2 regions of the Shewanella sp. 10N.286.52.C2 genome follow, and region 2 is predicted to be linked to the other one. Evidence: predicted binding sites of a transcription regulator. Region 2 holds the regulator's gene; the other holds the start of a gene.
What was found. Region 2 encodes FliA, which starts transcription of late flagellar genes. Its sites were predicted from a motif close to CTAAAGNTNNNNNNNNNNNNGCCGATA; they were not measured.

Region 1 (7,494 bases), on a different contig from region 2:
CGTTAAATATCGTCACTGGCACTAAAAACATGGATGCTAAAGCGGTACTCGATTATTTTGCGCCATTACAAGTGTGGTTAGATAAGCAAAATAGCCAACAAAACCGTCAATGCGGTTGGTAACTCATCGTTAGCTGTTTTAAATGAACTGCCAATAACAAATAGGCCCACTGACTGTTTTAGTGAGTAGGCCTTGTTATAAGGGTAATAACGCTATGTGATGCCGATAATATAGACTACCTAAAACCGCTTCCTTTACGATTAGTTTCACTTGCCTCAATTCGTTGCTGAGCGGATTTAACCAGCATAACAAATACTGCACCGGTGCCACCCTGAGTACGAGTAGCAGAATGATAGGCTTGCACTTCGTCTAACTGCATCAACCATTGGCACACTGCTGATTTCATTAACCCTGGGTATGGCTTACTTTTAAAGCCTTTACCGTGAATAACCAAAATATTACGCTCACCACGATGATGTGCTTTGATAATCGCCTCGATAAGGTATTCCCGCGCTTGAGCTAAGCGATAAACATGTAAATCAACCACTGTTTGATATTTATATTTACCAAGCCGCAGATGACTAAACACTTCATCTTGAACCCCATCAAGCTTGTAACTCACCATGTCTTCCGGTTTTACCGCGCTAATCATCATCGGATCTACAGTAAGTTTACTAATGTACTCATTCTGCGCTGCAGCAGCTCGTCTGGATAATTGCGCTTCTGTTGCGATGTCGGAATCGAAGCTAAAAATACTATCACTGGCCTTAATGGGTTTTACCCCTGCCATTTCTGCTAAAAACAGTGCGCTGTCATCGTTATTCATTATTGGTTCCTACACACTTTGTAAAGATTATCCACTTTAGTATCACTACCGAATAATTTATAGTGTTGCCATTGTCGTAATGACTATTGTTAGAATCACTAAGAGCAAAATAATTGCATGCCTCATTATAAAATATTTTTTATTGCCTGCTTCTCATTAATCAGTTTTTTCAATCAAGCTGTGACCTTGACAGATAACGAAATCATAAACCAAAACTATAAAACTTTTGCGTCAGGTTTTGAAAATTTAGATATCAGTATCATCGAGACCATGTATACCGATGATGCGGTGTACCTTTCTGAAACACCAAATCAAGGTATCATTACCGGTAAACCACAAATAGTTGAACTTTATCAGCATTTTTTTGAAAAAATTGCTAAAAGAGAAGCCCGTATTGAAGTCGATTTTCGAGTCATCAATAGAAAGCTAACTAACGATAGTGCTACTGACGTTGGCTTTTATTTGGTTCGATTCCACCCTAAAAAAGAAACAGGCGATCAAATTAGTGTATTTTCAGGTAAATTTGTTTTTGTGTCACAAAAAGACACTAACAATCAATGGCAGTTTATTGTTGATTCAAACACCAAAATGAACCCTGAGCTTTACTATTCGGCAAAACCCATTTCTAACTTATATTATGGTCGCCAATTCAATACTGAAGCTAAATCAATATCAGTTGAAAATGAAGCTGAAGTGGGTTCTGTACCCGTTGAAGCAGAACATCGAATTCCATAGCAATTGTTAAAGCTACTAGTTTAAAACTCTTATTAACCAGTTTAATAATCAGTGCTTTAAGCCATTAAAGATAAGCCTTCAACACTTTATAACCCATTTTTACTCATTGCATTTAAAAGACAGCTACTATGACGACTAAAATACATTGTCCCTGCGGCAGTGATTCAACTTATGAAGATTGTTGTAAGCCATACCACAGTAATGTTCAAGTTGCAGCCACAGCTGAGATCCTGATGCGCTCGCGTTATTGCGCCTTTGTATTACAACACTATCCCTATTTAATCGAGACTCATCATGCTAACTATCGCGGCGGCCTATCTATTAATGATTTGTCTCAAGGGGCTGAGCTTACTCGATGGCTTGGATTAGAGGTGATTAATTTTGAGCCACAAGATGAGCTCGCCACGGCAACGGTGACCTTTAAAGCTTGGTTTTATCATGACGGTGAAATCGATGCGATCTATGAAAAATCACAATTTGTTCGAGAAGACGCTAAGTGGTTTTACACCACTGGTGAGCAATTTAACGCGGATTTACCAAAGCGAAATGACCCATGTATCTGCCATAGTGGTAAAAAATTTAAAGCCTGCTGCATGAAGTTAACAGGCTAACACGCCATCAAATAACAACAAGTCGTGCTAATGCACGACTTCATTTTTTTCAAAAATAAACTGTGAAAATTCGTTTTCTCTTATGGCTGGGCTGTATAAATAACCCTGTGCGTGATGGCAACAGCTATCTTCAAGGAACAGCTCTTGCTCCTTGGTTTCAACCCCTTCTGCTGTTAGGGATATATTTAACGCCTTGGCCATAGCAATAATGGCGCTGACAATTTCACGGCTCTGATGACTGGTGGTTAAATCGGCAATAAATGAGCGATCGATTTTTAACTTAGTAATTGGAAACTGCTTTAAATAACGCATAGAGCTGTAACCTGTACCAAAATCATCGATGGCTAAGCCAACGCCTAAATCGGCTAATTCTTGGCAAAGTCGGGTTGCATGGCGAATATCTCCCATTAACTCAGTTTCAGTAATTTCTAAAATTAAGCTTTGTGGTTTAATCCGGTAGCGGGTAACTAAGCTCCAAACTTGCTCAAATAAATTGCCACTGAAAAATTGCCTTGCAGCAACATTAACATGCATGACGATATCAACATTCTTATGCTGCCATAAGTTAAGTTGCTTACAGGCCGCTTCTAATACCCATTCGCCAATGACAGTGATCATGCCGGTTTGTTCAGCGATATCAATAAATGCCCCCGGGTAAAGCACACCTTTTTTGGGGTGATGCCAGCGGATTAATGCTTCTGCGCCAATAAATTTATGATTTTTTAAATCCATCAGTGGCTGATAATACAGTTCAAATTGCCTGTTACGTACCGCGGTTTGTAAATCTCGCTCTATTTCGGCGTTATTTTTAAAGGTTGCTAATAAGTCATCATTAAAGACTTGGTAATTCAGTGATGGCTTCTTTTTCGCGTACTGCAGAGCAATATCAGCACAGGATAGTGGTGAAAACTGATCTGCAACCGCAGCTATATCAACAATGGCTAGCGCCGCTTTAGGGTCAACTTTTTCACGACCAATTACCGAGGTGACCAGTAATTGTTGATATAACTTATTAATATTGTTCTCGAGTAATTCAGCAGCATCAAATTGCGGTAAAATCATTGCAAATTCGTCACTGCCGACTCGCGCCACATCAATAGCATCATGGCTGTTAGCAAAATGCTTTAATCGTCGAGCGACTTCGGATAACAAGGCATCGCCTTGCTCATGACCATTGGTATCATTAAACCGCTTAAAGCCCATTAAGTCGATAAGGATCAACGTGCCTTGTGAGAGCCTTTCTAATTGCTGAGTAAAATGAAGGCGATTACTCAGGCCGGTGAGGCTGCAATTCCAAGCAAGATGCTCAAGCTGCTCTTTGCTTTTACGCTGAGCAGTAACATCAAGGCATGACACTAAGGCGTAATCGTTTCCTTGCTCAGTGACAAAGCGGTTGGCTTGATACTGCACCCAGTAGTTCGAGCCATCAAGACGAGTTAGCTCACTTTCACCTTCTACCACATTGCCATTGATTAACGCTTGGGTCATTTCATCAGCAAGCTCTCGTTTGCCACGAAAAAAATCTAAGCTGACTAATTGATTATCTTGAACAATATCGCGACTTAGGCCAGTCATTTTTTCATGAGCTGGATTTATATATTCAATAATTTGGGTTTTAAGATTAATAAGCATCAATACATGCTTAGCTTGCTCTGTAGCACTGTGAAATAGTGTTATTCGCTCATCTTTATCGTAGGCATAGCGGGTGGCAAGGGTTAAAGCCAATTGATCGGCAAATTGACAAGCAAATTGTATTTGATCGCTTGTTAGCTTTAGAGGATGTTCAAACTCAATGCACAATAGCCCTTCTATATGACCATTGATACGGATGGCAACATCTAAATTTGCGTGAACATTGGCTTGCTTATAATAAGCACTTAAGCCCTGCAGACGGGTGTCAGTTTGAGAACTGTCACTGACAATATGACGGTAACGGCGTATATCATCAAAGTAGGCATTTGCAACAAGATTATCGTTGCGGTGTTGGTAAATTAATTGTTTTAGGCTGTCATCAGCAGACAGACAAGCAATGATTTCTTGCTTTAGTGACTTGTTACGTAATGAAATAACTGAAACGCTACTAGCATTAAAAAACTTTAGTAGTAATTTACAGACTAACTCTGAGGTCTGTTTAAAGTCGCCTTGTTCTTTGGCGACAGAGTTTACAATTAACTCTAATAAATGTTGTTGCTCAGTTTGCTTCATTATTATTCCCAAAGGACAACTTAACAGTCGGGTAAACCTCTTTCTGTGGAGGTTTTTTCTACTCAAAATAACGGAACTTAGCCGTTAATAACACTCTAAAAATGTTAAGAAGTGTTGCTAAAAAGAGATATTTACAAAAATGATTTTATCAAAATCATGATGTTGAATTTTACTCAACTTCGGTAAGTGAAGGTTACACTTCCTATTTTAAAACAGCAAGTTGTAACCTTCAACACCTCATAGAAACGACTAATTAAAGGCCGTTTTCTAATTGGAAAATCATTTTTTCTACCGTAACGTCAAATTCAAAAGTAACCACCGCATCTTGCTCGGTTACTTGCTGCTGTACTTTGACATTGCTAAAACGTTCTTTGGCTTTGCTAACTAAGTCATCTGCAATTTGCTGAAAGTTTTCACCATCAACTTGCAAGATAAGTTGTGTATCTTCTTCTTCGATAACAGCACCAATATCGACAAAGCTGCCACAATCATTACAGTTGTCACTGACTTGTACTTCTTGCTTAGTAATCGTTTTTATCACTTTTATCACCTATCAATACACATTAAAACGTCAGCATAGCCCAAAAACTGAAATAAAATTTTTATATGCCTCACAATATTACCAATCAGTAATACACCTAATTGGGGCTGTCTAACCAGCGGGCGCTTAACGCTTAGTAGCAACTAACTCAAGTAACGGCTTAATCACTGCCACGGCATTTACTAAGCACCTGCATTAACTAGGCAACGGCATAAAGTTGTGATGCTAGGGTTTCGCTCATCTTTCTTTGTATGGTTAATTGCTCAAGAAATTCAGTTTGCGCTAGAGCTGATGTATCTGGGACTAATTGTTGGTGCTTAAGTTTAGTCAGTAGATCACAATTCGCTAAGGTGATTTGCAAATCTTCATCATATTTTCCCCGCGTCACTACAGCTTCAGGTTTTAACGCCTGCTGTAAATGAAATTGGCTTAAACCGCTTTCATAAAAATCACCGGCATGATTAATCGCCTGTTGCTGAGATATATCGCACACTAATGCTTGGGGTTTAGGAATATGTAACTGTTTATATAATTTTTCATCAATGGATAAATTTTTATCGACTTGAAATTGCGCCATATCGCAAGCGTCATTAGACAACATAGAAAGTAGTAGCGCGAATTCGCCTCTTCTATGGTGTTCAACTGCATCATTAAGGCGATTGCCTAATTGCAGTTCGTTGACTAATGGCGACTCAATTTGCATATATTTACATCAAATTTATCAAGGTTGATATTTTATCGACCACTTAAACAAATACTTGAGCATTATTTTCGATTTTTCCTTTACTTATATTTAATTCGTGACTACTATTGCCGCCGCAATTGAGGAGGGGTTCCCGAGTGGCCAAAGGGATCAGACTGTAAATCTGACGGCTCAGCCTTCGAAGGTTCGAATCCTTCTCCCTCCACCATTTGCACAATGATAAATATACCGTTTCGTGGAGGGGTTCCCGAGTGGCCAAAGGGATCAGACTGTAAATCTGACGGCTCAGCCTTCGAAGGTTCGAATCCTTCTCCCTCCACCATTTATCGGTTTATGCTTCATTAAAAATCTATTTTATGTGGCCAGCATAAATTAGAGGTAACACGAGTAAAAAGTAACAGCGTTAATGAAAATATGTGGAGGGGTTCCCGAGTGGCCAAAGGGATCAGACTGTAAATCTGACGGCTCAGCCTTCGAAGGTTCGAATCCTTCTCCCTCCACCATTCATTAGCAAAAATATTTAAAATTGATTTTATTTATGTGGTCAACATAGTTAAAATTGATTGCTAATATTTAAAGATATAAATGTAAAGTTATACCCAGTTAGATTGACGTAAAAAAGAAAAAATATGTGGAGGGGTTCCCGAGTGGCCAAAGGGATCAGACTGTAAATCTGACGGCTCAGCCTTCGAAGGTTCGAATCCTTCTCCCTCCACCATTTCTTTTAGTCACTTCAGTTCATCAAGTTAGCTCATTCAAATTAGCTCATTCAAATTAGCTCAATTTCAATTCTCAGTAGTTTCACTTCAGTTTTATCATCAAGATTTGCTTAGTTTCAACTTCACAGCCTTATCCTAGTCATTTATTGATATCGATTATTAATTTGCTGTCTAGCGTCAAAATGTAGCCTTGTTCATAAAACATTAGAATTTAACTTCCTGATCTTGTTATTTATCTTTAAGATAATCCGATTACAGCAAACTTAGGATGTCAGATGTCTAAACAATGGGTTAATCAAGCCATAGCTAAAATAGAAGCTGATTTTCAGCGCAGCGCCGATACACATTTAATTAAGTTAGAACTTCCACAATTAACTGGCATCGACATTTATCTTAAAGATGAAAGCACCCATCCAACTGGCAGTTTAAAACACCGTTTAGCCCGCTCTTTGTTTCTGTATGCGATTTCAAATGGATGGGTTAATGAAAATACCACCATCATAGAATCATCATCTGGCAGTACTGCAGTATCTGAAGCATACTTTTCTCGGTTACTTGGCCTACCGTTCATTGCGGTAATGCCAGCCACAACCGCGAAAAAGAAAATCCAACAAATTGAGTTTTATGGTGGTAGTTGTCATTTCGTCGACAAAACTGACCAAATATATGCAGAATCTCAGCGCCTAGCAGCGCAACTCAATGGCCATTATATGGATCAATTTACCTATGCTGAGCGCGCCACCGATTGGCGCGGCAATAACAATATTGCTGACTCTATCTTTAATCAGATGCAAAAAGAGCCACATCCAATTCCAGCATGGATTGTGATGAGCCCAGGCACTGGCGGTACCTCAGCAACCATTGGCCGCTACCTTAATTACCAACAACTTGATACTAAGCTGTGCGTGGTAGACCCTGAAAATTCGGTATTCTATGACTACTATATAAATGGTGATGCAAGTATTACCAGCGATAAAGGCAGTAATATTGAAGGCATCGGTCGCCCAAGGGTTGAACCGTCTTTTATCGCAGGTGTAGTGGATGAAATGAAAAAAATCCCTGATGCAGCATCCATTGCGACCATGAACTGGTTAGCACAGCATATTGGCCGTAAGGTAGGGCCATCAACGGGGACTAATTTATATGGCGTGTTG
Region 2 (7,494 bases):
CTTTAGCGCCATCATGGGTTAAAGACGAAAACATCAGTATCGGTGTTGGGTTAGTTGCCATTATTTTACGCACAGCAGTAATGCCGTCCATCACTGGCATCTCGATATCCATGGTGATGACTTGTGGCTTTAATTTCTCAGCCATGTCGATGGCTTCTTGGCCATTGACTGCAACACCCACCACTTCGAGGTCGTCATCTTGATTCACTATTTCGCTGACTCGACGTCTAAAGAAACTTGAATCATCAACAACTAAAACTTTGGTAGCCATTTCATTCCTTATCAATTGGAATTTTATCTTTTACTTTTGGCGTAATATTTTAATAAACCCGGTACATCAAGGATCAATGCAATACCTCCATCGGAGGTAATTGTTGCCCCTGCCATACCCGGCGTACCTTGCAGCATACTGCCTAAAGGCTTAATCACAACTTCTTCTTGACCGATTAATGCATCAACCACAAAACCAATTTGCATGGTACCAAGTTGCACAATCACTACATGGCCTTGCTTTTTATCGCCATGAGTAAGCGTGGTCTTGTTGCGATGTAACCATTGCTCTAAATAAAACAGTGGCACGGCTTTATCGCGCACTATGACGGTGAGCTGACCATCGACAACATTAGTTTTAGTTAAATCGAGGTGGAAAATTTCATTAACGCTTGAAAGCGGTAAGGCAAACACCTGCTTAGCAACATCCACCATTAATGTGGGCATAATCGCTAATGTCAGTGGCACTTTAATTTCTAAAATGGTGCCTTGGCCTTTTACCGAATCAATATGCACTGTGCCGTTTAATTGGCTGATGCGGGTTTTCACCACGTCCATTCCAACGCCGCGGCCTGAAATATCTGAAATTTCAACTTTGGTTGAAAAACCTGGGGCAAAAATTAAGTTATAAGCTTCATTATCAGTCATTCTTGCGGCTGATTCTTCGTCTAGAACCCCGCGGCTAATGGCGATTTCTTTTAGCTTATCGGCATCCATCCCTGCGCCATCATCTTCAATTTTAAGAAGAATATGGTCGCCTTCTTGGCTTGCAGAAAGAGTTATCGTACCGGTTCTTGGTTTGCCATTCGCTTCGCGAGTAATAGGCATTTCAATGCCATGATCAACCGAGTTACGTACTAAATGGACTAATGGATCTGCCAGTGCTTCAACTAGATTTTTATCAAGATCGGTATCTTCACCTACCATGATTAAATCAATTTCTTTATTCAGTGTTCTGGCTAAATCGCGAACCACTCTTGGGAAGCGGCCAAATACTTTCTTAATTGGCTGCATGCGGGTCTTCATTACCGCGCCTTGTAGGTCGGCAGTAACCAGATCTAAATTGGCAAGTGCTTTCGACATTTCTTCATCATCGCGAGAAATACCTAAACTCACTAAGCGGTTTCGTACCAGCACCAGCTCACCAACCATATTCATAATTTGGTCAAGGCGCGAAGTATCAACCCTTACGGTGGTTTCACCCTGTGGCATGGCACCTTGGGTTTTAGCAGGTTCTGCTTTTTTTACTGGCGCGGCAGCTTTAGTGGCTGGCACTGGTTTTGTGTCTGTCGCACTTGGCTGTGCTGGCGCAGCTGTGTTTGAGACGGCTTTTGATGGCGCAATATCTGCGGGCATTGAAACGGGAGTTGCAGGAGTTGCGGGAGTAACTGCTGAAGGCGCTAGGCTAACAGCCAGAGGAGCGGCACCTTTACCATGTAATTCGTCTAATAACTTTTCGAACTCATCGTCGGTAATATCATCGCCATCAACAATTGGATCTTGTTCTATTACCGCAGGTTTTACTTCTGCAATTGGGGTACTCGCGGCTTTAAAACTACCAGCGCCGTGCAATTCATCCAGTAAGGCTTCAAACTCATCATCACTGATTTCATCACTGGCAACAGCAGTGTCACCATTAGCGACTGAAGCACTCGAGGTATCATCAATAAGGTCTTTTGTTGAATTAGAGGTAGGACTGTTTCCTGCGCCATGAAGTGCATCGAGTAAGGCTTCAAATTCACTCTCGTCGATATCATCAATAGAGCCCACTGATGCTTCAGAGTCTTCAGCAATCGGCTCAACTTCAGCTAAAGTCTCTTCAATTAAAGTCTCTTCAATTAAAGCCTCTTCAGCAATTAACGCGTCTTCGGGCGTGCTGGCAAGCTCTGAGGCTAATGGCGCTCCAGAACTTAACAGCTTTAAACGAGCTAATAAGTCGGCGTCGGCATCATCTTGTGGCTGACCTTGCTGGGTCTGTGCAAACATCGAATTAATCGCATCAACAGCTTGCAAAATGATGTCCATCAATTCGGCATTTACTTGACGCTTACCCGTTCGCAGTAAGTCAAAGGTATTTTCAGCTTCGTGGCACACATCGACCATAGGGCCTAAGCTCAAAAAGCCTGCGCCACCTTTTACAGTATGAAAACCTCTAAAAATCGCATTCAGTAAATCAGCATCATCAGGATTATTTTCAAGAGCGACGAGTTGCTCTTGTAGAAGCTCTAAAATTTCACCAGCTTCAATCAAAAAGTCCTGGAGTATCTCTTCATCAACATCAAAAGACATTAAATTTGACTCCTAATTAGAAACCCAGACTTGATAGCAGATCATCCACTTCATCTTGGCCAGTCACCACGTCTTCGCGGGTGTCAGCATTTAAGATAGGGCCTTCTGCTTCAATTTTATTATCATCAATGACTCGATCCGAGTCGGCTGCATTTTCGCCAAAGATTGTCAGCATAGACACTAAACTGCTTTCAACTTCGATGACTAAGTCAATAACTCGGCGGATCATTTGGCCAGTCAAATCTTGAAAATCTTGCGCCATCAATATTTGATTGAGCAGTTCTCTTAGTCGATTTGAATCATGTTCGCTATGGGACATGATATGTTGAACGTCATGACACAAGGACTTAAATTCCACTAAGGAAATGTCCCTACGCATCAATTTGTCCCACATTGGCGTGACCGATTGAATGTTATTTATTATTGTATCGGCCAAAGGTAAACATTCTTCAACTGCATCCATGGTTTTATTTGCAGCTTGCTCTGTCATATCAATGACAAAGTTGAGTCTTTCTTTTGCATCGGGTATTTCATGGTTAGCAAGTTCAACCAGACGGGTATCCAATTGAAAGTCATTTAGTGAACTGTGTAACTGACGGGTCAGCTTGCCAACTTCATCAAACAGTTCACGTTGTATTGGCACTGACAGGTCACGAATGACCGCATCAGCTTGCTCTTGTTGTCCATCTTCAAGCAATTTAACAAGTTGCTGGGCTTGCTCAAGATCTATGAGCCCTGATATTGCTGCCTGCATAACTTATCCTTTGCTTAGGCTAAACGTTCAAAGATTTTATCGAGTTTTTCTTTTAACGTTGCTGCGGTAAAAGGTTTAACCACATAGCCATTAACGCCAGCTTGCGCTGCGGCAATAATTTGTTCACGTTTTGCTTCTGCTGTTACCATTAATACTGGCAAGTGTTTTAATGAATCGTCAGCTCTAATGGCTTTTAACAAATCAATCCCTTGCATACCCGGCATATTCCAATCGGTTACGACAAAGTCAAAATCGCTTTTTTGTAACATCGGTAGTGCGGTATTGCCATCATCTGCTTCTTGAGTATTATTAAATCCCAAGTCTCGCAACAAGTTCTTTATGATACGTCTCATTGTTGAAAAATCATCAACAATCAGTATCTTCATATTCTTGTCCAAGGTTTCCTCCGGTGAGCTTAATTCGTTGCTCTTATTAGTAATTATACCTGTGTCCAATGCTTGAGTTTGCCTTTGAGACGCAGCATTGCCTGACTTAAAATCTGGCTAACACGCGACTCGCTGACCTCAAGAACGGCACCGATTTCTTTTAAATTTAACGCTTCGTCATAATATAGCGACAAAACTAGCGCATCTCTTTCGGGTAATGTGGTAATTGCTTGTGCTAATGCCGATTTAAACTGCACTTCGGCTAAAGAATCAAAACTTTCATCCTCAGTTAATTCATCAGACACAATCACATCTTCTGAAACACCTAAGTCTTCAATCCCAATAACTTTTCCTACTGAAACATCGTTTAAAATATGGTGATACTCTTCAAGAGATATTTCCAATTTTTCTGCGATTTCAGTATCTCTGGCATCACGACCTAATTCTTGACCCAGTTCATCGATAACTTGTGCAACACGGCGTTGGTTACGATGTACCGAGCGCGGCACCCAATCACCACGGCGAATTTCGTCGATCATCGAACCACGAATTCGGATCCCAGCAAAGGTTTCAAATTTGGCGCCTTTAGAGCCATCAAACTTTGATGATGCTTCCAGCAGCCCCATCATCCCAGCTTGCAATAAGTCATCAAGTTGTACCGATGCTGGCAGCCTTGCCAACATATGATGTGCAATTCTTTTTACCAGCGGTGCATACTGTTCAACAATTGAGGTTTTATTATCAAACTGAGTATACGCGGCGGCTTTATTCACTCGGTGTATCCTCTTTTACTTCTTTGCGCTGAACAAGACGTTCAACAAAGAACTCTAGATGACCACCAGGCTGCTGTGGCACAGGCCAGCTCATGATTTTATTGGCTAAACCGTGGTAAGCAATGGCTGCTGGTGATTTTGGAAATGCTTCCACAACCAACTTCTGCTTACGTACTGATTTACGTAAATTTTCATCAAATGGCACTGTCGCAACAAGCTCTAAAGCCACATCTAAAAATCTATCGGTTACTTTACTTAACTTGGCGAATAACTCCATGCCTTCTCGCAAACTGCGCACCATATTTGCCACAATTTTGAAGCGGAACACACCGTGCTCACGACTTAATATTTTGATCAGGGCATAGGCATCGGTTATTGATGTCGGTTCATCACAAACTACAATCAATACATCTTGTGAGGCACGGGAAAAACTCAGCACCATATCAGAGATACCCGCTGCGGTATCAACGATTAAAATATCAAACTGGGTTTTCATATCGCTAAAGGCACGAATTAATCCAACATGTTGCGCTTGGGTCAATTCCACCATCGCTTGAGTGCCTGATGTGGCAGGTACAATACCAATGCCTTTCGGGCCTCGAACAATAATGTCGTCTAATTCTGCTTCGCCAGATAATACGTGAGATAAGTTTTTCTCAGCTCGAATACCTAACATCACATCAACGTTGGCGAGTCCTAAATCGGCATCGAGTACTAAAACCCGTTTGCCTTTCTCAGCAAGTGCTACCGCGGTATTAATCGACACACTGGTTTTACCCACGCCGCCTTTACCACCGCTGACTGCAATTACTTTTACTTTATCGTTATTTGGTTGATTCATCATACGTAAACCACTTGCTTGATCTCGGGTCATATCTTTACTCGAATGCATAGGCCATGTCATTTGACCACGCAGTGTCAGGTGACGTTTGAGGTTTTGTTTCGTTAAGTGCTGCTAACGCTTGTCTTGCTAATGAAAGCGTATCGGCAACCTGCATATCTTCTGGAACACGCTGCCCATCAGTAACATAACTTAGTGGCAACCCATTTTGGATTAATACACTTAATGCGCCAGCAATAGATACTGACTCATCTAATTTTGTCAGTATACACCCAGATAACGGGATTCTTTTAAAATGTTCTACGGCATCGAGTAACACTCTTCGTTGAGAGGTTGCCGACATCACCAAATAACTACGAATGGGTATTCTGGTGTTTGCCATCAAATCATCTAACTGCTGATAAAGGCGTAAATCTCGTTGCCCCATACCCGCAGTGTCAATCAATACTAACTTACGATTCTTAAACTGATAAAGAATTTGTTCTAATTCAGTTAAATCATGTGCTTGTTTAACTGGACAGCCCATTATTTTGCCATAAGTTGCCAATTGCTCAAAGGCTCCAATACGATAATGATCTGTGGTAATTAACGCAACTTGTTCTGGGCCATGATGAGCGGCAAATCTGGCAGCAATTTTAGCCAATGAAGTGGTTTTGCCGACACCAGTTGGACCGACAAATGCGACTACGCCACCAGTGCGCACAATATCGTCACCTTGGTTATCGAGCAGGTTGGCCAAACTTTGGGGTAAGGCTCTGACTAAATCGGCGGGAGAAAACTGCTGACTTAGGCTGGATAACTTGGCAGCGACAGCAGGCGAGAACTCTGCGGCAATTAATTTACTTTCAAGCATCGCGCCCACAGGATCGGTGCGTTTTTTCTGTTCTTTCATTAATGAAGAAACTTGATGAGTTAGCAAACCACGCAGTGACGCCATCTCTTCGCGCATTGCTTCCATTTCAGCTGAATGACCTTTATTTGGAGATCTAGACGGCTCAATGTGTTGCTGATGCTGTCTTGGTTCTTTAGCTGCAGGTTTGCTTGCTTCTAACTGTTTAGCCCAATCTGGTAATTCCGGCTCTTCATGTTGCTGGGAAATTTGTTGCTGCAGGCGGCTATGCTGCTTTTCTAATAACGCCTGTAATGAATCAGCTACTGGCGGTGGGCTGACTTTAGTGTGTGCTTTAATAGCAGGTTTATTAGCACCAATTGACACACGGTCTTCAGTCACATCCATAAAGGCTGCAACGGGCGATTTTACTGCAACATCAACTTTAGGCTCATCGTAGTCAACTGCTGCAACAATTTCGATGCCACCAGTTACTTTCTTATTCGACATGATCACCGCGTCAGAGCCCAAAGTCTCTTTGACTTGAGCTAATGCTGAGCGCATATCCTTGGCAAAAAATCGTTTAATTTTCACTACGTACCTCTTTCAAACTGAAAGTCATTGCTATTGCCCAACTGCAGATACTATGCGTATTTGCTTTTCATCGGGTATTTCTTGGTAAGAAATAACCCGTAAATTAGGAATGGTGTATTTCACAAACCGCGACAAAGTTGACCTAAGCATGCCTGATGTCAATAAAATGGCTGGTTGACCGACCATTTCTTGCTTCTGAGAAGCATCTAATAATGACTTCTGCATACGTTCTGCAAGGCCTGGCTCAATATTGGGCCCTTCACCGCCGGTTGCCTGCATAGACTTGTGCAACATCTGTTCCAACTCTGGCGCCAATGTTATGACAGGGATTTCCAATTCGGGCCCAGAGATCTCTTGCACTATCATTCGTTTCAAGGCAATACGTACTGCAGCGGTTAACACTTCAGTATCATTACTTTTGCTGCCGTATTCTAACAGTGTTTGCACGATTGTGCGCAAGTCTCGGATAGAAACTCCTTCATTAAGAAGGTTTTGCATCACTTTTACCACTGAACCTAGCGGCATAACGTCTGGTATAAAGCCATCCACTAACTTCGGCGAGTTTTTCGATAGCATATCCATTAACTGCTGCACTTCTTCATAGCCCAATAATTTAGCCGCATTATTGGTCAGTAACTGGCTTATATGAGTAGCAACAACAGTCGCGGTATCAACCACGGTATAACCTAATGTTTGCGCATGTTCACGTTGTGCTGGAGCTATCCAAACGGCTTCTAAACCAAAAGCTGGATCTTTGG

Region 1: the regulator FliA is predicted to act here: its motif matches at 5,655-5,681, upstream of BCU94_RS14050 (VC2046/SO_2500 family protein).

The regions. Positions count from the first base shown of each region.
Region 1 is NZ_MCTV01000039.1:50,558-58,051, reverse strand. It holds gene BCU94_RS14080 (M2 family metallopeptidase) at 1-122, shown strand, start outside; gene smrA (DNA endonuclease SmrA) at 236-826, opposite strand; gene BCU94_RS14070 (nuclear transport factor 2 family protein) at 1,013-1,561, shown strand; gene BCU94_RS14065 (YchJ family protein) at 1,690-2,172, shown strand; gene BCU94_RS14060 (EAL domain-containing protein) at 2,200-4,377, opposite strand; gene BCU94_RS14055 (DUF406 family protein) at 4,631-4,918, opposite strand; gene BCU94_RS14050 (VC2046/SO_2500 family protein) at 5,118-5,621, opposite strand; tRNA gene BCU94_RS14045 (tRNA-Tyr) at 5,745-5,829, shown strand; tRNA gene BCU94_RS14040 (tRNA-Tyr) at 5,859-5,943, shown strand; tRNA gene BCU94_RS14035 (tRNA-Tyr) at 6,040-6,124, shown strand; tRNA gene BCU94_RS14030 (tRNA-Tyr) at 6,255-6,339, shown strand; gene BCU94_RS14025 (PLP-dependent cysteine synthase family protein) at 6,616-7,494, shown strand, end outside.
Region 2 is NZ_MCTV01000002.1:66,802-74,295, forward strand. It holds gene BCU94_RS01160 (chemotaxis response regulator protein-glutamate methylesterase) at 1-271, opposite strand, end outside; gene BCU94_RS01165 (chemotaxis protein CheA) at 295-2,559, opposite strand; gene BCU94_RS01170 (protein phosphatase CheZ) at 2,576-3,313, opposite strand; gene cheY (chemotaxis response regulator CheY) at 3,328-3,711, opposite strand; gene BCU94_RS01180 (RNA polymerase sigma factor FliA) at 3,753-4,472, opposite strand; gene BCU94_RS01185 (MinD/ParA family protein) at 4,465-5,346, opposite strand; gene flhF (flagellar biosynthesis protein FlhF) at 5,351-6,736, opposite strand; gene flhA (flagellar biosynthesis protein FlhA) at 6,767-7,494, opposite strand, start outside.